Regions from separate parts of the Serratia sp. NPDC078593 genome, predicted to be linked through region 1. Evidence: riboswitches for the same ligand, from Rfam matches in the RefSeq annotation. Region 1 holds a riboswitch; each other region holds the start of a gene.
The links. Region 1 has a riboswitch for thiamine pyrophosphate ahead of thiM (hydroxyethylthiazole kinase). Riboswitches for the same ligand answer to the same signal wherever they lie in the genome.

Region 1 (7,649 bases):
GTCACCCTGTTTAATATAAGGCAAACTGTTGTTTGGAACCCAAATCACCAAGTAGTATTTGACATCGGTTGTTGGCCTGATTTGTGCCAAGCTGCTACCAACGTTGACCATTTGGCCTGGCGTTACGCTCAGTGATTCAACCAGCCCCGTTATTTGTGCGCTGACAATTGTCGTATCATCGGCATCATATTCTATTATTTTTCTTTTTAAATCATGCAGTTGATATTCATACTCTGCTATTTTATTTTCATACTCAGAAGATTGAGTCAGGATTTCGCTTTGCAACTTTGAAATTTGCAAACCTTCCTGAATACTTTGGCTATTCAGGCCTTGGTACCCATTCTGCTGTTGATAGAATAGGAATCGCTGGTTATTTAGCTGATCTTTGGTGATCAGACCTTTCTTGCGATATTCCTCATAACTGGCCATGCCTGCACGCATGTTCTTCACGCCCTCACGTGCACTGGCCACAAGTTTCTTTGTCTCTTCGTGTGATTCGACATATTGTTCTAGTTGGCTTTGCAAGTTGAGTATCGTGATTTTTTTAGATTTTTTTAATTTAGTGATAATTGAGTCAATATTGGCAATCTGCTTGTCTAACGCCTCTTTTCTTTCTGCATTGACATTACCAGACAGCGTCATTCTAGCTACGCTGACCTCATAAAGTGGATCACCTTTATTAACTTTATCACCCAATGCAACATACGCTTTTTTGACATAACCTTGCATGGGGGAGTAAATATTGATGGAGTGCGGGTAGGTTATTATTTCTCCGCTAACGTCAATTCTTCGGGTGTATTCTAAATAGTAAACCAAAAGGAATAATGTTATTACGAATAGGCTGGATAAAAATGCAACCATCCATGCAGGAGCACCATTTTTTAATAAAACCTTTCCTTTCCATTTCTGTTTTTGGTTTTCAATGAATTCCCGACGATAAATACCTTTTCTTTCCATAGAATGCTTATTATTTATATAGATAAGAGCAAATCCAGTATCAGCTCGGATTTGCTCTTATAATAATGTTCTCATCCACCTCTAATCGAGATGATTACAAAAAATGGATGATTAAATACCAGCAGAGATAACGTCAAACTGGCTTCAATGTAACATCAATTAAAGGTAACGACCTTCGTTGAAACCTTTAACTACATTGAATACGAAGTCGGTGAATACTTTAGCACCGCTAATAAAGCCATTAGTGATGCTACCGATGATAGTATTACCAGCATTGTTCATGTCTTTACCGATACCACCAAACAAGCCACCGCTCAGTGAGCCAAACATATCGCTCAGGAAACCAGCGCCAGAAACTTCGTGCATTTCTACTTTAGATAATTCTCTCATAGCTATTCCTTACTGAAATTTTATTTATGAAGTGAATGCTTTGGTGCTATCTTATTATAATAAGATTATTTGCACTCAGTACGTTCTACAGGTTTGCTTTTTGAGGTCACGACGCCGAATTTATCAACGCAACCAACCGTTACATAACAAACTTCTTTGCCTTCAACAATGCTCAGATTGTGGCTAACTTCACAGCCCATTGCGCCACCCAATACTTGCATAGCGACATTTTTTTCAATCTTTTTCATATTAATATCCTTATTAATTATATCTATAAGTCTAAATAGACAACAGATAGTGAAATAACTTATTCTTTTGGCGGAGTAACTGGATTAGCTGGGGCAGCTGGTTTAAATGCATTATTGAAGATTTTACCGATGTTATCGAAGAAACCCATACCCATACCAATGATAGAGCCAATGCTGTTACCAATGTTACCAGCAATATTGCCAATCATACCAGCAACGGTATTGACAGCAAGATCGGTCACTTTACCCAGTGTACCGAAGATATCACCGATCAAGCCAGCACCTGAAACTTCTTGCATTTCTACTTTAGATAACTCTCTCATAAATACTCCATTTTTTACTGATAGATGTGTGTCATTACATGACGATAATCCATGAATTGAATTTTACAACTCATGGACGATTTCTACAGGAGATAGTCACTACAACTTAGGATAAACACTTAACTGCCGGTGAATATTACACTCATTGTTGATGGATTATAAATAGGTTGTGCAATTCAAATGGGAATTTAAGGATAATTCTCAACTTATCACCGAAGTTATTTAATAAAAGTCCCAAAAATACTTTATTTTTATCAAGGTGTGATGAGTTTACAGTAATTATTACGTATTAATACACGGCATAATAAGGCTTTTTTTTATTTTTCATGGGTGAATATCAACATTAATTATCAAAATAATTTATATTTTTGCATGATGTGATAATCTTATCTGTATAGGTTGGCGATTGTGTGTAATAAATAATAAGAGTGATAGCGCTATTTGGTAAGGTAATATTTTCCTAATTATCTATGTGGGGATAATTTAACCGAAGAAAGTGGATGTGGCTATTAGCCCCTTTTGTGATATATGATTGTAGCTAGCAATACGATAAATCTATCATATTCAAAAGACTCGGGGTGCCCGATAGGGCTGAGATTTTACCCGTATTACCTGATCTGGATTATGCCAGCGTAGGGAAGTCTCGATACCCAACCGGTATCTGCCTTCTTAAACGCCGGTTGGGAGGATTATGATCGCTCGACCTGATATTTTACCCAGCGCTTGTGCTGCGGCCAGCTTCAACCTATTCAAACACCATTCTCCATTGATTCATTGCTTGACGAACGACGTGGTTCAGGCTTTGACAGCTAACGTCTTGCTGGCGTTAGGCGCGTCACCGGCTATGGTGACTGAACCGAGCGAAGCCGCGCAATTTAGCCGTATCGCCGATGGTCTATTAGTGAATATCGGTACGTTAACCGCCTCGCGTGCTGAATCCATGTTGGCGGCGATTGAAGCTGCTAATCAGAGTAATAAACCGTGGGTATTGGATCCGGTTGCCGTGGATGGGTTGACTTACCGTACTGATTTTGCGAGGCGTATATTGATGTTGCGGCCAGCTGCAATCCGTGGCAATGCGTCTGAAATTATGGCATTGAGTGGATTACAAGGTGGTGGGCGCGGTGTCGATAGCACTACCGACTCACGGATCGCGTTGCCTGCTGCATATCAATTGGCACAAACCAGTGGTGCCGTAGTTGCGGTGACCGGTTCGGTGGATTATGTGACCGACGGCAAACGCAGTTGGGCGATCCCCGGAGGCGATCGTCTGATGACTCGCGTTGTCGGTACAGGGTGTGCGTTGTCGGCGGTGGTAGCCGCATTTAGTTGCCTGCCGGGTGAGCGAATGGGGCACGTGGCTACTGCGTGTCGCGTAATGTCGTTATGCGGTGAACGCGCGAGTCAGCAGGCTGAAGGTCCTGGTAGTTTTATTCCGGTGTTTCTTGATGCGTTGTACCAGTTGAAAGCAGGGGCGCTGCAATGAAAAGAATCAATGCGTTAACCATTGCGGGCACCGATCCGAGCGGTGGTGCCGGTATTCAAGCCGACCTCAAGACATTTTCGGCGTTGGGGGCTTATGGTACCAGTGTGATCACCGCGTTAGTGGCGCAAAATACGTGCGGTGTGCAATCGGTTTATCATATTGAACCGGCGTTTGTGGCTGCACAGTTAGATTCTGTCTTGAGCGATGTACGTATTGATAGTGCCAAAATCGGTATGCTGGCAAACGCAGACATCGTACGCGCGGTGGCGGAGCGTCTGCACTATTATCAACCGCCGTTTGTGGTGCTAGATACGGTGATGTTAGCTAAAAGCGGCGATCCGTTGCTGGCGCCAGACGCCGTCGAATCGATTCGTTGCGAACTCTTGCCGCGGGTGTCGCTGATTACGCCAAACCTGCCGGAAGCCGCGGCTCTGTTGGCCTGCCCAGAGGCGAAAAATGAGCTACAGATGCGCGAGCAAGGCCGTGCATTATTGGCGATGGGCTGTCAGGCGGTATTAATGAAAGGAGGGCACTTGAGCGAGAGTGAAAGTCCTGATTGGTTATTCACGGCTGAGTTCGAGCTGCGTTTCACTGCGCCCCGTGTTGCGACGCGGCATACGCATGGCACCGGTTGCACGCTGTCGGCGGCGTTAGCCGCCTTGCGCCCACGCCATGATAATTGGGCGGATACGCTGGCGGCGGCCAAAGACTACTTGCAACGCGCGTTACAGCAGGCGGAGAGCCTGGAAGTGGGCCAAGGGATTGGGCCGGTACATCATTTCCACGCGTGGTGGTGAGACTCCTGTAAAGGCTGACAACATAATGGCAGCTTACGGCAACCATCATGCTGGGAACCGCAGCGATACATTGCGAATCAAATCGGTTTGCTTGACGACAACACGCGAACGGCTTGCCGCGGGAGCACCCCTTGGGGCACTAGGCTCGAGTATCTTTGGTTCAATGGTAACGCAGTCATCAACCTTAGTTAGGTATTTCGTCGGGGCATCGCCATCATGCCCCGGCGCCTCACGTAACCGGCGATAATTAACCAATGCCAGCTTGATGCAAATCATGCAGGTTGATGGCACCGACCAATCGGCCATCAATATCTACCACGGGGGCGGCGCTGATATGCTGTTCATGCAGCGCTTCTAAGGCTTCTCCTGCGCGCCACTGCGCCGGTAAACGATAGCCGGGCCGAGTGATCGCTGGGCTCAAGGCGTCATTCAGGCTATGGCCCTCTACCAACCAGCGCCGCAGGTCACCGTCGGTAAAAACGCCCACCACGTTTTGCTGTTCATTGCACACGGCCACCAGCCCCAACCCGGTACGGCTCAGTTCCAACATTGCATCCATCACATTGGCGCTTTCAGCAACGGCTGGCAGTCTATCGCCGGTTCGCATCAGGTGGTGCACCCGATTCAGTAGGCGCGCACCCAAGCTACCACCGGGATGTGAACGAGCGAAATCCTCGGCATTAAATCCGCGTTGGCGCATTAATGCCATCGCCAACGCATCGCCGATCATTAACGTATTGACCGCGCTAGAGGTGGGGGCTAGTCCCATCGGGCAAGCTTCGCGCTCGACGCTAATATCCAGCACGCATTCGGCCGCCAAAGCCAACGGTGACGTTTTACCGCCGGTGATGGCAATCACTGGAATAGGGTTTTCTGCCAATAATGGCAGGATCAGATCCAATTCTTTGGCGTGGCCAGAATAGGAAATAAAGATCATCACATCATCTTTGCTAATCATCCCAAGATCGCCGTGCAGCGCTTCTGCCGGATGCACGAAGAACGCCGGTGTGCCGGTGCTGGCCAGTGATGCCGCAATCTTTTTACCGATGTGGCCTGATTTGCCGATGCCGGAAACCACGGCTTTCCCGCGACAATTTAGCAGCAGTTCGCAGGCGCAAACAAAGTTGTCGTCCAGCCGTGCCAATAGACGCTGTGCTTCGGTAAGTTCAATTTCCAGGGTTTCACGGGCGAAATTAAGCAGGGCGGTGGCGTTACTCATCGGTGTCTCCTACCAGAATAATATTGATGCCTTTGGCTTGCAGTGCGGCGAGATAATCCGGATGGATATCGTTATCGGTGATCAGCGTGTCGACTGCGGCCAGTTCACACACCACGTTCGGGCTTTTGCGGCCAAATTTGCTGGAGTCTACCAGCAGAATAATGCGCCCGGCGGCTTCGCACATCGCTTTGCTGACGTTGTGAACCTCATTAAAGGTTGTCACGCCGGCATTGAGGTCAACGCCGTCTGCACCAATAAATAATTTATCAAAACTAAACTGATGAAAGGCCGATTCCGCCAGGCTACCGTGAAACGACGCCGATTTTTTGCGGTAAGTCCCGCCAGGCATCAAAATGGTTTGGTCATTATCCAACTCCACTAATGCGTTGACGATATGCAGACTGTTTGTCATGACCGTAATGTTATTGAACTGCGCTAAATGCGGCACCATTTGCAAGACGGTGCTGCCCGCATCGAATATCAACGAGTCGCCGTCGTCGATCAATTTAATGGCGGCGTAGGCGATCTGGCGCTTCTTCTCGGTATTAATGTGGGTTTTACGATCGATCGGTTGATCGCCGTCATCGCGGCTGAGCACCACGCCGCCATAAGTGCGGATCACCTCACCTTCGTCTTCTAACAGGGTGAGATCTTTACGGATAGTGGTGCCGGTGGTGGAAAAGTGTTGTGCAAGGGCATCCACGGCGGTTTTGCCATGCCGCTGTAGATATTCAAGGATAGCGGCCTGCCGCTGCTTTGGTTTCATCGCGATTCCTGTTCACAAGATAGGCACATTACTCTCAGTAAATAATTCAATATGAAAGGTAATGTCTTTTACTGTGAAAATATCATGATTCTGCGGCAATCGCTAACGATAGTGCAACTTGGCTGGCGCGATCCTCGGGGAAGATCACATCCGGCAGTAAATCACGGCGATGTAAACCGTGCAGATGTTTCAGTGGTTTTGGTTGGGCAAAAACGGTCAGGCCGCGCATCATCATGCTGCCACACACGCGTTGTTGTGCATCGAACGCCAGTGCCAGCACCACTCGGGGCTTAAAGCGGCCGCCGGAGCGGCCAATCCCAACCGGCCCCAGTTGGCATAACTGGTCAAAAGCGCGATTAAAGCGCTGAATCTGCCACCAGCCGCAGGCTATTTGCCCCAACCAAGCGAGGACGGCAAGAGTAATCAATGCACTGGTCATACGGTTCCTCATCTAATTGCTACCCTTCATACTTCACGTTGCTTGGGTGTGGGCTGCCTTCCTTCACCCTGGTCACATAGTTGGCTATGCTCCCAGGGAGTCATTCAGTTGCCGCCTACAAGCAACTCGAAATATCTTGGGTATATATACCATTGGGCACACGGTGGGCGCCCAGTAAATTAACGTTAAAACATCACCTGGCCGCCGGTGATATTGATGGATTGGCCGGTGCAGTAACTCGCTTTGTTACTGGCGTAGAACAGTAGGGTATTCAGTACGTCCTGATAGTCGCAACCCCGCTTCAGCGGCACTTTATCGATGTAGTATTTTTCGACTTCGTCGGGCTGGATGCCTAGCTTCTCGGCGTATTGTGGCAACAGCGATTGGAACATCGGTGATTTCAGCAGGTTGCCCAGCATCAGTGAATGCACGGTGATGCCATATTCCGCCAAATCCAGCGCCAGCGATTGCGTCAGCCCGACACCGCCGAATTTGGCCGCGCTGTAACCGGAGTTATGTTTACTGCCGACTTTACCGGACTTGGAGTTGATCTGAATGATGCGGCCAGCTATGGCGTCGCGGATCATCAGGCGTGAAAACTCACGGGCACAGAGGAAATATCCCACCAGATTAACCTGGAGTGAACGGTCAAAATCGCCAAGCGCGAAGTCGATAATCGGCGCAGCCTTGGCGATACCGGCGCTGTAGACCAGCAAATGCGTACCGCCGAAGGCGTTGTCGACCGCATTGGCCAGCGCAATCACGCTTTCTTCATCGGTGGCATCGACCTGCAAGCCAACGGCACGGCCGCTGCCGAACTCCTGATTAATTTGCTGGGCTACCTGATACGCGTTATCGGCGTTCAGATCGGCCACCGCCACGCGGTATCCTGCCGCTGCCAAACCCTTACTTAAAAAAGCACCTAACGTTTGGCCGCCGCCAATCACTACGGCTACTTCAGACATGGTTAACTCCTTATGCGATAAATTTTAGTGTGCTGCCTAACGGGATATCGTCTGGCGTG
Region 2 (7,649 bases), on a different contig from region 1:
AAAAACAGGCTCAACGTTGGCGCTTGTAAGGCTCCCGCAATACCGGAAAGAAAAGCGACAATCAGGAAAGCAGCAAAAACAGGATTAAAACGGTGCAGCCACCCACGTTTAACATTCATACCCGCATCCCTGATCAGAGGTAAAAAGGTTATGCTACAGAAGGACATGCCGAGAATAAAGCCACGAGAGACGATAAAAAAACCAGTGGGTTACCCCACTGGCTGGTGAAGAGCACCATTACTCAGAAACCGGTTATACCCAAGATAATTCGAGTTGCTTGTAGGCGGCAACTGAATGAGTCCCTGGGAGCATAGCCAACTATGTGACCAGGGTGAAGGAAGGCAGCCAACACCCAAGCAACGTGAAGTATGAAGGGTCTATTCATTATCCTTCACGCTGCACCGTAGCCAGCCTCACAGCGCAGCTCAAATTATTTCAAGTGCCAACCTCTGCTACTTAGAGGCGTTCACGATATTGTTCATCCGTCAGCGTCGGCGTATCCCACTGGGTTAAATGAGCCAGCATCTCCATGCGTGCCTGCGGCGGTATCAACGTCAACCAGTCGGCATGTTGGCGGTTAATCGCGGCGAAATAACGCTGATAAAACTGCTTCGACAATAAAATCTTCATAAGCCGTCCCCCTTTCAATGGATAAAAGTATCGGCGTAATATAGGGAAAGATAAATTGACGAGTTCATCGCGGAGCGTTCCTCTTTTATGTCAACTTCACGCCTGCAACAACAGTTCATCCGCCTGTGGCAACGCTGCCACGGCGAGACCACCGAAACCACGCTGCAAGAACTGGCCGAGGTACTCAGTTGTTCACGCCGCCACGTCCGCTCGTTGCTGGGTGCCATGCAGCGAGAAGGTTGGCTCACTTGGCAGGCGGAAGTCGGGCGCGGCAAGCGCTCGCAGCTCATCTTCAATTACACCGGTCTGGCTCTACAGCAACAACGTGCAGAGGCGTTACTCGAACAGGATCATATCGATCAGTTGGTGCAATTAGTCGGCGATAAAAGTGTGGTACGCCAGATGCTGTTGTCGCAACTTGGCCGCAGTTTCCGCCAAGGTAAGCACATCTTACGCGTGTTGTACTACCGCCAACTCTATAACCTCTTACCCGGATCGGCGCTGCGCCGCTCAGAAACGCACCTAGCGCGGCAGATTTTCAGCGGATTGACGCGAATAAATGAGGAAAATGGGGAACTCGAAGCCGATCTGTCTCACCACTGGCAAGCCTTAACCCCGCTACATTGGCGCTTTTATCTGCGGCCAGTGATTCATTTTCATCATGGCCGTGAGTTGGAGATGGAGGACGTGATCTTATCACTCGCAAGGTTAATCCCTCAGCCACTGTTTTCACATCTCGATCGCGTCACGTCACCAACGACCAATGTTATCGATGTTCACTTACATACCCCTGACTACTGGTTGCCTTGGCTGCTGGGCAGCGTACATGCGATGATTTTGCCGCGCGAATGGCACAATCTGCCGGATTTCGCCCGTCACCCGATTGGCACTGGTCCCTACCGCGTAGTACGTAACCATCAAAACCAGATGAAAATTCACGCTTTTGATGATTATTTTGGCTTTCGCGCACTGATTGACGAGGTCAATATCTGGGTACTGCCTGAGGTAACGGAGGAGTTGGTGCACTCCGGCGTACAGTTACAGGCTGACGACACCGTTAACAACGAGCTGGAAAGTCGGTTGGAAGAAGGGTGTTATTTCTTACTGTTCGATCAGCGCTCAGCGCAGTGTCGCGATCCGGCGATCCGCCGTTGGCTATGCGAACTGATCAACCCTATTGCGTTACTGAGCCACGCGGATCCGGTATACCAACGTTATTGGTCACCCGCCTATGGCATTTTACCGCGCTGGCATCACAACTGTGAACTGGGGCAGCAACCCAAACCGCAAGGATTAACCGAACTGACGTTGACCTATTACGGCGAGCATTCCGAGTTTTACGCCATCAGCGGAGCCATTGAACCCTTGTTAGCGGCGCACGGCATCAAGTTGAATGTGCAAATTATCGATTATCAACAATGGCACCAAGGCGATGCGCACAGCGATCTGTGGCTGGGCAGCGCTAACTTCTATTTACCGTTGGAATTTTCGCTATTCGCAACGCTGTACGAACTGCCATTGATGCAACACTGCATGAGTGAAGATCTCAGCCAGGATGCCACAATGTGGCGAGATAACCGCTTGCCGTTGGCTGAGTTCTGTCAGCGATTAGTGAATCAGCATCATTTGCATCCGTTGTTCCACCACTGGCTGAAACTGCACGGCCAGCGCAGTATGCGCGGCGTTCGCATGAATACGCTTGGCTGGTTTGATTTTAAATCGGCCTGGTTTGCGCCACCGGAAGCATAATCGTCTTTCACCGATGCAACTTACTCTTTACAATAGCGCCGTCTCAACGGGGTGCAGAAACAATTTTTGCTGAGATATACCCACACAACGGCGTTGCGGCCACACGGCAACCACGCCATTGATAAAGGGGATAAACCCGTCGAACCTGATCCGGTCAATACCGGCGGAGGGATTTGAGCATGGCAGCCGCAGCTGCCCTCAGAGACCTTGCCCCTATTATTACAGGAGTGCAAAGTGATCAAAAAATACCTGCCCTGCCTCTTTTTGCTGCTCGCAGCACCCGCATTGGCAAAAGAAACCCTGACGGTTTACACCTACGATTCGTTCGCCGCCGAATGGGGCCCGGGCTCTGCCATCAAAAAAGCCTTCGAAGCAGAGTGCGACTGTGAACTGAAGTTTGTCGCACTGGAAGATGGCGTGTCATTGCTCAATCGGCTACGTATGGAAGGCAAAAACAGCAAGGCAGACGTGGTGCTGGGATTAGACAATAACCTGTTGCACGCCGCTCAGCAGACCGATCTGTTTGCACCTAGCGATATTGATAACAGTAAACTCACGCTGCCCGGCGGTTGGCAGAACAAAACCTTCGTCCCCTATGATTACGGCTATTTCGCCTTCGTTTACAACAAACAGACGCTGAAGCATCCGCCCAAAAGCCTCAAAGAGCTGATCAGTAGCCCACACCCTTGGAAAGTGATCTATCAGGATCCGCGCACCAGCACGCCGGGGTTGGGACTGCTGCTTTGGATACAGAAAGTCTATGGCGATCAGGCACCGCTTGCGTGGCAGCAATTGGCGAAAAAAACCGTTACCGTTACCAAAGGCTGGAGCGAGGCCTACGGTTTATTCCTGAAAGGCGAAGGCGATTTGGTACTGAGCTACACCACATCCCCGGCCTATCATCTGATCGAAGAGAAAAAGGACACCTACGCAGCGGCCAATTTTAGCGAAGGTCACTATTTGCAAGTTGAAGTAGCCGGTAAGCTAAAAGCCAGTAAGCACCCTCAATTAGCGGAACGCTTCATGCAATTTATTGTGACCCCCGCGTTCCAGAATACCCTTCCAACGGGCAACTGGATGTACCCGGTGATCAACACGTCTCTGCCGTCCGGTTTTGAACGCATGACCGTGCCACAAACCGCATTGCAATACAGCGCGGAAGAGGTCGCGAAACAACGCAGCAACTGGATACGCGCATGGCAAACCGCCGTCAGCCAGTGATCCCACGTTGGCTATGGCCCGGGCTAGTGGCCGCCAGCGTTATTTTGCTGGTCGCCTTGCTGGCCTTCGGCTCGCTGTGGCGTCATGCGCCGCAAAGCGACTGGCGTGCTATTTGGCAGGATAGTTATTTGTGGCACGTGGTGCGCTTCACCTTCTGGCAGGCTCTGCTGTCCGCATTGATCTCGGTGTTGCCCGCCATTGCGTTGGCGCGCGCGCTGTATCGCCGCCGTTTTCTTGGCCGCACGCTGCTACTTCGGCTGTGCGCCATGACACTGGTATTGCCAGTGTTGGTTGCGGTGTTTGGGCTGCTCACCGTTTATGGCCGTCAGGGATGGTTAGCAACCCTGTGCGGCTGGTTGAGCGTGGAATATCATTTTTCGCCGTACGGGCTGCAAGGTATTCTGCTGGCACATCTGTTTTTCAACCTGCCGTTAGCCACCCGTCTGCTGTTACAAGCGCTGGAAAACGTTCCGGTAGAACAGCGCCAATTGGCGGCGCAGTTAGGCATGAACGGTTGGCAACAGTTTCGCTTTGTCGAATGGCCCGCACTACGTCGTCAAATTTTACCGAGTGGCGCACTGATTTTCATGTTGTGCTTCGCCAGTTTCGCCACCGTGTTGTCACTGGGCGGCGGGCCGCAGGCCACCACTATCGAACTGGCGATCTATCAGGCATTAAGCTACGACTACGATCTCAGCCGCGCCGCATTACTGGCTTTGATTCAATTAACCTGCTGTCTGGGGTGGGTGATACTCAGCCAACGGCTGAGTCAGGCGCTACCGGTTGGCAATACGCAGGCCTTCCACTGGCGCAATCCGGAAGATAACCGTTGGCAACGCGCTACGGATTGCCTGCTGATCGTCGCCGCCTTGCTCTTGTTACTGCCTCCGCTACTGGCGGTCGTGGTGGACGGCGCCAATCAGGGGATGCTCCGCGTCTTGCAACAGCCAGTTTTATGGCAGGCATTATTGACCTCGTTGCGTATTGCGATTGGCGCCGGTTTACTGTGTGTCGTATTGACCATGATGCTGCTGTGGAGCAGCCGCGAACTGAAATTACGGCAGCGTCTGCGCTGGGGGCAAATGCTAGAACTGAGTGGGATGGTCATCCTAGCGATGCCAGGTATCGTGTTGGCGACCGGTTTTTTCTTGCTGTTTAGCGATACGTTAGGACTGCCGCAATCCCCTTATGCACTGGTGATATTGACCAATGCGCTGATGGCAGTTCCTTACGCATTAAAAGTATTGGATAACCCGATGCGCGACGTAGCAGAACGCTACAATCCGCTGTGTCTGTCGCTGGGGATGCAAGGTTGGCAACGGCTGCGTTGGATCGAATTGAAAGCCCTGCGCCGCCCACTGTCGCAAGCGCTCGCCTTCGCCTGTGTCCTATCAATTGGCGATTTCGGCGTGGTGGCCTTGTTTGGCAATGAGCAATTTCGTACCCTGCCTTTCTATCTTTATCAACAAATTGGTGCCTATCGCAGCAACGACGGTGCCATTACCGCGCTGTTATTGTTAATACTGTGCTTCCTGTTATTCACCCTGATTGAACGCTTACCGGGCCGCAATGATAAAGCTTGAGAAACTCACTTACCTGTATGAACACTTGCCGATGCGGTTTGATCTGAGCATCCAGCCGGGCGAACGCGTGGCGGTGCTCGGCCCCAGCGGCGCGGGAAAAAGCACGTTGCTCAGCCTGATTGCCGGCTTTTTGCCCGCAACCAGCGGCACACTGCGACTCAACGGCAACGACCATACCCATACGTCACCGTCAAAAAGACCGGTCTCGATGCTATTTCAGGAAAATAACCTGTTTGCCCATCTGACGGTAAGACAAAACATCGGATTAGGGCTGGATCCCGGCTTACGCTTGAACCTTCAGCAACACCAGCACGTCGAGCGCATTGCCGAACAGGTCGGGCTCAACGACCACCTACCACGCTTACCTTCGCAACTGTCTGGCGGCCAGCGCCAACGTGCGGCATTGGCGCGTTGCCTCATTCGTCAACAGCCGATCCTGTTGCTTGATGAACCCTTTTCAGCGCTCGATCCCGCCTTGCGCAGTGACATGTTGCAACGGCTAGATGAGGTGTGTCACCAGCGCAACCTGACATTGCTGATGGTGTCGCATAACCTAGATGATGCCGCTCGCATCGCCCAACGCACGCTGCTGGTGGTCGATGGGCGAATCTATTACGACGGCCCGACTCAAGCGCTGCTCGATGGCAGCGCGGCTGAAGCCAGCATATTGGGTATAGCGATTAAAGCGTGATCTGGCGCGCGTTTTTTATGCTGCGCCAATAAACCTGTTGTGCGAATTTTGCACCTGTGGTTTTATAAAATTCTGTATTTCATTACTGATGATAAGGTTCCCTGTGATCGCATCCTCGCTGACTTCGACCCTACTTATTACCGCGCTACCCGCCGCGGTGGTCGTCGTGCGTGTGGTGGTGGTCGTCGGCAATGCGCCGTAGGGTCTGAATCAACGCATCGATTCCCAAACCCCGCCGGCGCAAACCGGGCGGGGTTTCTTGTTTCTATACCCTGCTCAGCGAAGCGAACCGGCTCTGAGAAAAGGATAGGAACATGGCAATTTCGGATACACCTCATCCACGGCAGCGCTTTACCGGCGCCCAGTTGATTGTCTATCTGCTGGAGCGTCAAGGCATCACTACCGTCGCCGGTATTCCCGGAGGCGCAGCACTACCGCTGTATGACGCACTGAGCCAAAGCCATAAGATTCACCACGTTTTGGCCCGTCATGAGCAGGGAGCTGGCTTTATGGCACAAGGCATGGCACGGGCTAACGGCAAAGCAGCGGTGTGTATCGCGTCCAGTGGGCCAGGTGCTACCAACTTGGTTACCGCCATTGCCGATGCCAAACTCGATTCAATTCCGCTGGTGTGCATCACCGGGCAGGTGCCCTCTTCAATGATCGGCACCGACGCGTTCCAAGAAGTGGATACCTACGGCATTTCTATCCCGATCACGAAACATAATCATCTGGTACGCGATATCCGCGAGTTACCGCAGGTGATGTACGACGCATTCCGCATCGCGGAATCTGGCCGCCCTGGGCCGGTATGGATCGATATTCCAAAAGACGTACAAACTGCCGAAATCGAACTGGAACAATTACCGCCGATCGCGACGCCCGACCCGGCCCCCGCATTCGCAACCGACGACGTACGCCAAGCGGCAGCCCTGATCAATCAGGCCAAACGGCCTATCTTGTATCTGGGCGGCGGCATCATCTGCGCAGACGCACACCGGGCGGCGTTAACGCTGGCGGAACGTGCCAACTTGCCCACCACCATGACGCTGATGGCGCTGGGCGCAATGCCGGTCGATCACCCGCTGTCACTGGGTATGTTAGGGATGCACGCCGCGCGCAGCACCAACTTTATTTTACAAGAAGCTGACCTGCTGATCGTACTAGGGGCACGTTTTGACGACCGCGCGATCGGTAAAACCGAGCAATTCTGCCCGAATGCGAAAATCATTCACGTCGATATCGACCGCGCCGAGCTGGGTAAAGTCAAACAGCCGCAGGTGGCCATTCATGGCGACGTTGGCCAAGTACTGCAACAGTTACTGCCGCAGATCGATGCGCAGCCGCGCAGTGAATGGCTGACTACCGTGAACGATCTAAAACGCGAGTTTCCATTCAGTATGCCAAACGCCGACGATCCATTGAGCCATTATGGTCTGGTACTGGCAGCCGCGCGCTGCGTTGACGAAAGCGCCATTATCACTACCGACGTCGGTCAGCATCAGATGTGGGTAGCGCAGGCTTACCCACTGCGCCGCCCACGCCAGTGGATGACGTCTGGAGGCCTTGGCACCATGGGATTTGGCCTGCCGACGGCAATTGGTGCCGCACTGGCTGAACCACAGCGCAAAGTGCTGTGTTTTTCCGGTGATGGCAGCCTGATGATGAACATTCAAGAGATGGCCACCGCGGTAGAACACGATCTCGACGTAAAAATCATTCTGATGAACAATCAGGCGCTGGGGTTAGTACACCAGCAACAAACCTTATTTTAT
Region 3 (7,649 bases), on a different contig from region 1:
CAGCAGACATTTTTTCCATGCCGGATAATACCTCGATCGGCTTGGCGGCTTCCTGCGCGGCGGCATAGTCGCGTACTTCCTGTGAAATCTTCATTGAGCAGAATTTGGGGCCGCACATTGAACAGAAATGGGCGATTTTCCCGGACTCTTGCGGCAGCGTTTCATCGTGATAGGCGCGAGCAGTGGCGGGATCTAACGCCAGATTGAACTGATCTTCCCAACGGAATTCGAAGCGTGCCTTGGACATGGCATTATCACGGATTTGCGCCCCCGGATGGCCTTTGGCCAGATCGGCCGCGTGAGCGGCGATCTTGTAGGTAATCAGCCCTTGCTTCACATCTTCTTTATTGGGAAGGCCAAGATGCTCTTTGGGAGTGACATAGCACAGCATGGCACAGCCAAACCAGCCGATCATTGCGGCACCAATGCCGGAAGTGAAATGGTCATAACCCGGAGCGATATCGGTGGTCAAGGGGCCCAGCGTGTAGAAAGGGGCTTCATGACAATGCTCCAGTTCTTCGGTCATATTGCGGCGAATCATCTGCATGGGGACATGCCCAGGGCCTTCGATCATCACCTGTACGTCATATTCCCAGGCAATTTTGGTGAGTTCGCCGAGCGTATGCAGCTCTGCGAACTGGGCGGCATCGTTGGCATCCTGAATGGAACCGGGGCGTAGGCCATCCCCGAGAGAGAGCGATACATCATAGGCGGCGCAAATTTCGCAGATTTCGCGGAAGTGCTGGTAGAGAAAATTTTCTTTATGATGCGATAAGCACCATTTGGCCATGATCGAACCGCCGCGAGAAACAATGCCTGTCAGACGTTTGGCCGTCATGGGGACATAGCGCAGTAACACGCCCGCGTGGATAGTAAAATAATCCACCCCTTGTTCCGCTTGTTCGAGCAGGGTGTCGCGGAACATTTCCCAAGTCAGATTTTCCGCTACGCCGTTAACCTTCTCCAACGCTTGATAGATCGGCACGGTGCCGATGGGGACTGGGCTATTACGTAGGATCCATTCCCGTGTTTCATGGATATAGCGCCCGGTGGAAAGATCCATCACGGTATCTGCTCCCCAGCGCGTCGACCACACCAGCTTTTCGACTTCTTCTTCAATGGACGAGGTTACCGCCGAATTGCCGATGTTGGCGTTAACTTTGACCAAAAAATTACGGCCGATAATCATCGGTTCGGATTCGGGGTGATTAATATTAGCGGGAATAATGGCACGACCTGCGGCCACTTCTTGACGGACGAAGTCTGGCGTGATGTTGTCTGGCAAATTGGCGCCCCAGCTTTGACCAGGATGCTGTTGGCGTAGCACCTCGCCACGTATGCGTTCACGGCCCATATTTTCGCGCAGGGCAATAAACTCCATTTCAGGCGTGATAACGCCCGCACGTGCGTAGTGCAACTGGGTGACGCAGCGACCCGGCAGCGCCTTACGTGGCTGCGGTAAGTGCTCGAAGCGGAGGTGATCCAACCCTTCGTCAGCTAAACGCTGCTGGGTAAAGCCGGAGCTTACCCCGCGCAGTGTTTCGGTATCATTGCGTTCGCTAATCCAGCCCGCTCGCAATTTATGCAGACCGCGATGGACGTCGAGTGAGGCTTGCGGATCGCCGTAGGGCCCGGCGGTGTCATAAACTGGAATCGCTTCGTTTTGTTCGTATTGAGGATGGTCTTTGCTGCCGCCGATGAGTGTCGGACTGAGCTGAATCTCGCGCATGGGCACCCGTAAGTCTGGGCGCGAACCTTCAAGATAAATTCTACGCGAATTGGGGAAGGCAACGCCTTGCAGGTTATCGATAAACTGTTGGGCTTGTTCACGCTGTTCTTTGCGAGGACGGGTTTTGTTCACATTAGACATAGCAAATTCCTACCAGTGTGGTGATGAGTGGAAAATTGCTTGTCTGGAGTTCGGAGGGAGTAACGATGTTAGCCGATCGGCAGAGGGATTTCTAAGGTTGGAAATCTACCGGTGGCGATTGATTACTCTTGTTCCCTTCGCGGGTCTTAACCCGATCAGGTTCCGCGGATCCCGAATTAACGGTCTCAGCCTGGTCGACTTTGATAAAAAGCGCGACGCTAGGCACTCCGACAAGAGCCCTCAGTATAAAAGGGCGTTGTTATTAGCTGCAAGGGAAAACTATTGGGTTGCGTTGTCCGGTGCCGTTTCTTGGTGATTCTGCTCCCAGCTTTCTGCAGCCAATAGAATGAGTCGATCTTCCAGTGCAAACCGGGCGGCCAGTACTTCACCGATCTCTGAGAGCGAGTGATGGAATGCTAAGCATAGATCTTGGTCGATCTCCGTATCGGCGTAACGATCGTGGAACGCCATCACCTGCTCGGTATTGATCCATAATTTGGGATAAATCTGCGTAGCCAGCGCCATTTTTGGGCTGCCCACACCTTCCACTCGTTTGATAATTCTGTCATAGATATGAAAATGCCCTGCGGAGAGATAATCCACCAAATTATGGCAAAAGTTCTCCAGCGCTTTTTCATTCAACGGCGTATGCTTTTCTTTGTTCGGTTTGATCCCTACGAGAGTGCAGTAAGCGACCAGTAATTGTTTGCGCGCTTCAAGCCATTGATCAACTAATTCATTACTACCACCAACGCGCTGAGTCAGGCTTTCCAAACGGTTGAGCATGATTGACTCCGTAAGTAAGAAAAAGTAACGGTAAGTTATAAAATTGTAACAAAATCGATTTCTAGAGTGCCAGTGAAGTGGAGGTTGTGCAACAACGATATGGAACTTGTATTAACGGGTAATGAGAATGGCTGGTGGATAGTCAGTCATGACAGCAAACTGTGGTTACCAAACGGTGAATTGCCGTTAGGGTCTGCCGACAAGATGGGCTTACGCGGCTGCCGCGCGAGCCAGATCGGTGAATGGGGGGGCGAGGCCGTGTGGCTGGTGCGTCAGTCAATGCCGAAAGACATGGGCTCAGTACGGCAATTGCTCAATCTCGATCGCGCTTTATTTCAGCTCGCCGGGCGTGGCGTGCAACTGGCTAATTTCTACCGTTCACATAAATTTTGTGGCTACTGCGGCCATGAAATGCACCTGAGCCGCAGCGAAAGTGCCAGCCTGTGTGGAAACTGTCGTGAGCGTTACTATCCGCAAATTGCCCCCTGTGTGATTGTTGCGATTCGCCGTGATGATGAAATTCTGCTGGCGCAACATGTTCGCCATCGTGGCGGTGTTCATACCGTGTTAGCCGGTTTTGTTGAAGTGGGGGAAACGTTGGAGCAGGCAGTTGCGCGGGAAGTGATGGAAGAAAGTCAGCTACAGATAAGAAATTTGCGTTATGTAACCTCACAACCGTGGCCGTTTCCGCACTCCTTAATGATGGCGTTTATGGCCGATTATCACAGTGGTGAGCTGTGCCCGGATCCGAAAGAATTACTGCATGCGGGGTGGTATCGCTATGACCGATTACCGTTGTTGCCGCCTCCAGGCACCGTGGCTCGGCGTCTGATCGAGGACACTGTGATTTTATGCCGCGAGGCCTAACTTGGATTTCTATGATGCTTGATGCTGCGTGGGTGCGTCTTATCGGCTCGTTGGCCTATGCTTGAGGCACGCCCCGTTGGAGACGCGCCGGCCACCTTGATGCATCTTCAATTATTTTGGGTATACAATAGCGGCAGATGATTAAGGGAGCCCGATAAATGAATGAGTTGAAGAACGATCGATACCTGCGTGCGCTGATGCGTCAGCCGGTGGATGTTACCCCCGTATGGATGATGCGCCAGGCCGGTCGTTATTTACCGGAGTATAAGGCAACGCGTGCTCAGGCCGGTGATTTTATGTCGCTGTGCAAAAATGCCGAGCTAGCCTGTGAAGTGACGTTGCAGCCATTGCGACGTTATGCTTTGGATGCTGCCATTCTTTTCTCCGACATTCTGACGATTCCCGATGCAATGGGATTGGGGCTTTACTTTGAAACCGGCGAAGGTCCGCGTTTCTCCTCGCCGATCGCCTGCCGTGCCGACGTAGAAAAACTCCCGTTGTTCGATCCGGAAGTGGAGTTAGGCTACGTGATGAATGCGGTACGTACTATTCGCCGCGAACTGAAAGGCCAGGTGCCGCTGATTGGTTTTTCCGGCAGTCCGTGGACGTTGGCGACTTACATGGTTGAAGGCGGTAGCAGCAAGGCGTTCACTAAACTGAAAAAGATGATGTATGCCGAGCCGCAAACGCTGCATTTGCTATTGGATAAGTTGGCAGACAGCGTCATTCTGTATCTTAATGCGCAGATCAAGGCCGGGGCTCAGTCGGTGATGATATTTGATACCTGGGGAGGCGTGCTGACGGGGCGTGATTACCGCGAGTTTTCACTTAACTATATGCATAAAATCGTCGATGGGCTGCTGCGTGAAAACGACGGCCGCCGGGTGCCGGTCACGTTGTTTACCAAAGGTGGCGGCCAATGGCTGGAGGCGATGGCAGCGACGGGATGTGATGCACTTGGTCTGGATTGGACGACCGATATGGCTGATGCACGCCGTCGCGTTGGTGACAAAGTTGCGCTGCAAGGCAATATGGATCCTTCAATGCTTTATGCTTCTCCACAACGTATTGAGCAGGAAGTGGAAACGATTCTGGCCGGGTTTGGTCACGGTGAAGGCCATGTCTTTAATCTGGGCCACGGCATCCATCAAGACGTTCCGCCAGAAAATGCCGGTGCCTTTGTTGCCGCCGTACATGCGCAATCGGCTAAATATCATCGCTAAACACATGGATAAGGAGACGTGGTGATCGATACTCAGGGTTTACGTGTTGAGCAACAGCAGCGCGCTTCAGACGTTATCCGCCACGATGATCTCCTTATTGACCCGCCCGCCTTTATCGCTGGTTGTGACGTTGGTTTCGAGCAGGAGGGTGCAGTGACGCGCGCAGCTATCGCGATTCTGCGCTACCCTTCGCTGGAATTGGTGGAATATCAAATTGCTCGTGTGCCAACCATCATGCCTTATATTCCAGGTTTTTTATCATTCCGCGAATATCCGGCGCTGCTGGCGGCGTGGCAGCAATTGCGCCAAAAACCCGATCTGATCTTGGTTGACGGTCATGGCATTTCGCATCCTCGTCGTTTAGGTATTGCCAGCCACTTTGGCCTGTTGGTGGATGTTCCCACCATTGGCGTGGCGAAAAAGCGCCTGTGCGGCAAGTTTGAGCCGCTCGACGAAGCGAATGGAGCGCAAACGCCCTTGTTTGATAAGGGAGAACAGCTTGGATGGGTATGGCGTAGCAAAGCGCGCTGTAATCCGCTGTTTATCGCCACCGGCCACCGCGTTAGCACCGACAGCGCATTAGCGTGGGTAAAACGCTGCATGGCGGGCTACCGTTTGCCAGAACCGACGCGTTGGGCTGATGCTATCGCCTCGCGGCGTCCGGCTTTTCAACGTTGGCTGGTCACGCATCCAGAAATGTCACGATGACGGTTTTTCCGTCCAAGATACCTCAGGAGCGTTCACAGCGATGCCGCTTGAAGTATGATGGGTATAGGTTAAACTGCGCCGCAGATAACGTCAGTGAGACAAAATAATGCTCCGTAATCCAATTCATTTACGTCTGGAAAAGCTTGAAAGCTGGCAACATTTGACCTTTATGGCTAGTCTGTGCGAGCGTATGTATCCGAATTACCAGATGTTCTGTCTGCAAACTGAGTTTGGTGAACCGGCAATTTATCGCAGTATTCTGGATTTGGTGTGGGAAACGCTGGTCGTAAAAGACGCTAAGGTCAATTTCGACAGCCAGCTCGAGAAGTTGGAAGAGGCGATTCCTTCGGCAGAAGAGTACGATCTTTATGGTGTTTACCCAGCGATCGATGCCTGTATCGCATTAGGGGAACTGATCCATTCGCGGCTCAGCGGGGAGACGCTAGAGCACGCCATTGCCATTAGCGAAACGTCTATTCGTACCGTGGCGATGTTGGAAATGACCCAAGCCGGGAAAGAAATGACCGATGAAGAGCTGAAAATTCTGCCGGCAGTTGAGGAAGAATGGGACATTCAATGGGAGATTTTCCGGCTGTTGGCTGCCTGCGAGGAGCGTGACCTAGACCTGATCAAAGGGCTGCGTTCTGACCTGCGCGAGGCTGGCGTAAGTAATATCGGGATAAATTTAACGCAATAAGGCAAGAAAACGTGATTTAACGCCTGATTTGTCATGCCTTAAGGCTTCACATCCGCACCCTGTCTGGTCTACATTTGGGGGGCGAAAAAAAAGTGGCTATCGGTGCGTGTATGCAGGAGAGTGCTGTCAATCGGCATATCCGTCGCACTCGATGCTTTGCAAACGATAAACACACTGTAAGGATAACTTATGAACAAGACTCAACTGATTGATGTAATCGCGGACAAGGCTGACCTTTCCAAAGCACAAGCTAAACTGGCTCTGGAGTCTACCTTGGCAGCGATTACTGAGTCTCTGAAAGAAGGTGATGCAGTACAATTGGTTGGTTTCGGTACTTTCAAAGTAAACCATCGTGCAGAGCGCACTGGCCGCAACCCACAAACCGGTAAAGAAATCAAAATCGCAGCCGCTAACGTACCTGCGTTCGTTTCTGGTAAAGCACTGAAAGACGCCGTTAAGTAAGACCGCATTTCGGTGAAAAGAGTAAACAGGGGGCCTTTGAAGCCCCTTTTGTTTATCCGCCAGGCGCTTATTGCGAGTGGCATTGCCATTAGCCTAAGCGCCTGCAGTTGGAACAAAGCGCCTCCAGCCTTCTCTGCCAGCGGTTATGTGGCCGATCAGGGAGTGGTTAGGATATGGCGTCAAGATGACGATCGGCAGCGTCCACGGGTGCTGATGGCCGTATACAGCCCCTATCGCGGTGCGGGTACCACCATGACACACTATGAATATCAGAATGGTGTGCTATGGCAGATCAAACGTACCTCTATCGATAGCGATAAAGATGCCATTCAACTGCGTTTTGCCGACGATGGCAGCGTGAGTTTTATGCAGCGCCAATTGGCAACGCGCCGTGAACAATTATCTGCTGATGATATTGCGCGCTATAGCTATCAGGCGCGTCGTGTGCTGGCGTTAAGCGATGCCTTGCGTGTTGGCAAGGTGCAATTGCTACAGGGGCGTTGGCAACAGGGAATGGTGCAAACCTGCGCAGGAAAACGGATTAATCCAGGGCTGAACCGTTCGTCCATCGCTTGGATAGAACGACGAGAGAAAAACAGCCGTGGGCCACTGAGTATTGCCTGGTTAGATGCGCCGGAAGGGCGTGAGTTGTTATTGGTCGCGAACGAAGACTTTTGCCACTGGGAGCCGAAAGAGGGTTCGTTGTAGGCTAAGAGTAGGGCAGTAGGACGCAGCAGACTACGTCCTACAGATGTGCGGTTACTTACCGCGCGCAATCGCGCGATAACCGATATCCTTACGGCAGAAACTATCCTGCCACTGAATACCTTCCGCAAGTTGATAAGCACGTTGCTGCGCTTGGGCAACGGTCTCACCTAGTGCTGTTACACACAATACGCGCCCGCCGCTGGTAACAACGTCATTGCCTTCGAGATGCGTTCCCGCGTGGAACACTTTGCCATCGGCGCTTTCCTGCTGTGGTAGACCGTGAATGATATCGCCAGTACGGTATTCGGCAGGATAGCCACCGGCAGCC

Region 2: linked by a shared signal. The riboswitch ahead of thiB (thiamine ABC transporter substrate binding subunit) and the one ahead of thiM (hydroxyethylthiazole kinase) in region 1 are both predicted to bind thiamine pyrophosphate.
Region 3: linked by a shared signal. The riboswitch ahead of thiC (phosphomethylpyrimidine synthase ThiC) and the one ahead of thiM (hydroxyethylthiazole kinase) in region 1 are both predicted to bind thiamine pyrophosphate.

Annotation. Positions count from the first base shown of each region.
Region 1 is NZ_JBNNGK010000006.1:67,989-75,637, reverse strand. Features, by position in the region: gene ACQKDS_RS09025 (HlyD family secretion protein) at 1-957, opposite strand, end outside; gene ACQKDS_RS09020 (hypothetical protein) at 1,117-1,347, opposite strand; gene ACQKDS_RS09015 (hypothetical protein) at 1,413-1,595, opposite strand; gene ACQKDS_RS09010 (hypothetical protein) at 1,655-1,918, opposite strand; TPP riboswitch at 2,483-2,574, shown strand; gene thiM (hydroxyethylthiazole kinase) at 2,610-3,404, shown strand; gene thiD (bifunctional hydroxymethylpyrimidine kinase/phosphomethylpyrimidine kinase) at 3,401-4,201, shown strand; gene gutQ (arabinose-5-phosphate isomerase GutQ) at 4,449-5,420, opposite strand; gene srlR (glucitol operon DNA-binding transcriptional repressor SrlR) at 5,413-6,186, opposite strand; gene gutM (transcriptional regulator GutM) at 6,269-6,625, opposite strand; gene srlD (sorbitol-6-phosphate dehydrogenase) at 6,811-7,590, opposite strand; gene srlB (PTS glucitol/sorbitol transporter subunit IIA) at 7,601-7,649, opposite strand, start outside.
Region 2 is NZ_JBNNGK010000001.1:120,873-128,521, forward strand. Features, by position in the region: gene ACQKDS_RS00540 (sugar efflux transporter) at 1-119, opposite strand, end outside; gene sgrT (glucose uptake inhibitor SgrT) at 457-630, opposite strand; gene sgrR (HTH-type transcriptional regulator SgrR) at 718-2,379, shown strand; TPP riboswitch at 2,417-2,569, shown strand; gene thiB (thiamine ABC transporter substrate binding subunit) at 2,614-3,600, shown strand; gene thiP (thiamine/thiamine pyrophosphate ABC transporter permease ThiP) at 3,576-5,183, shown strand; gene thiQ (thiamine ABC transporter ATP-binding protein ThiQ) at 5,170-5,874, shown strand; gene ivbL (ilvB operon leader peptide IvbL) at 5,963-6,076, shown strand; gene ilvB (acetolactate synthase large subunit) at 6,189-7,649, shown strand, end outside.
Region 3 is NZ_JBNNGK010000026.1:3,018-10,666, reverse strand. Features, by position in the region: gene thiC (phosphomethylpyrimidine synthase ThiC) at 1-1,870, opposite strand, end outside; TPP riboswitch at 1,986-2,110, opposite strand; gene rsd (sigma D regulator) at 2,150-2,656, opposite strand; gene nudC (NAD(+) diphosphatase) at 2,756-3,523, shown strand; gene hemE (uroporphyrinogen decarboxylase) at 3,682-4,746, shown strand; gene nfi (deoxyribonuclease V) at 4,768-5,454, shown strand; gene ACQKDS_RS18895 (YjaG family protein) at 5,561-6,151, shown strand; gene hupA (nucleoid-associated protein HU-alpha) at 6,341-6,613, shown strand; gene ACQKDS_RS18885 (DUF1481 domain-containing protein) at 6,668-7,321, shown strand; gene purD (phosphoribosylamine--glycine ligase) at 7,373-7,649, opposite strand, start outside.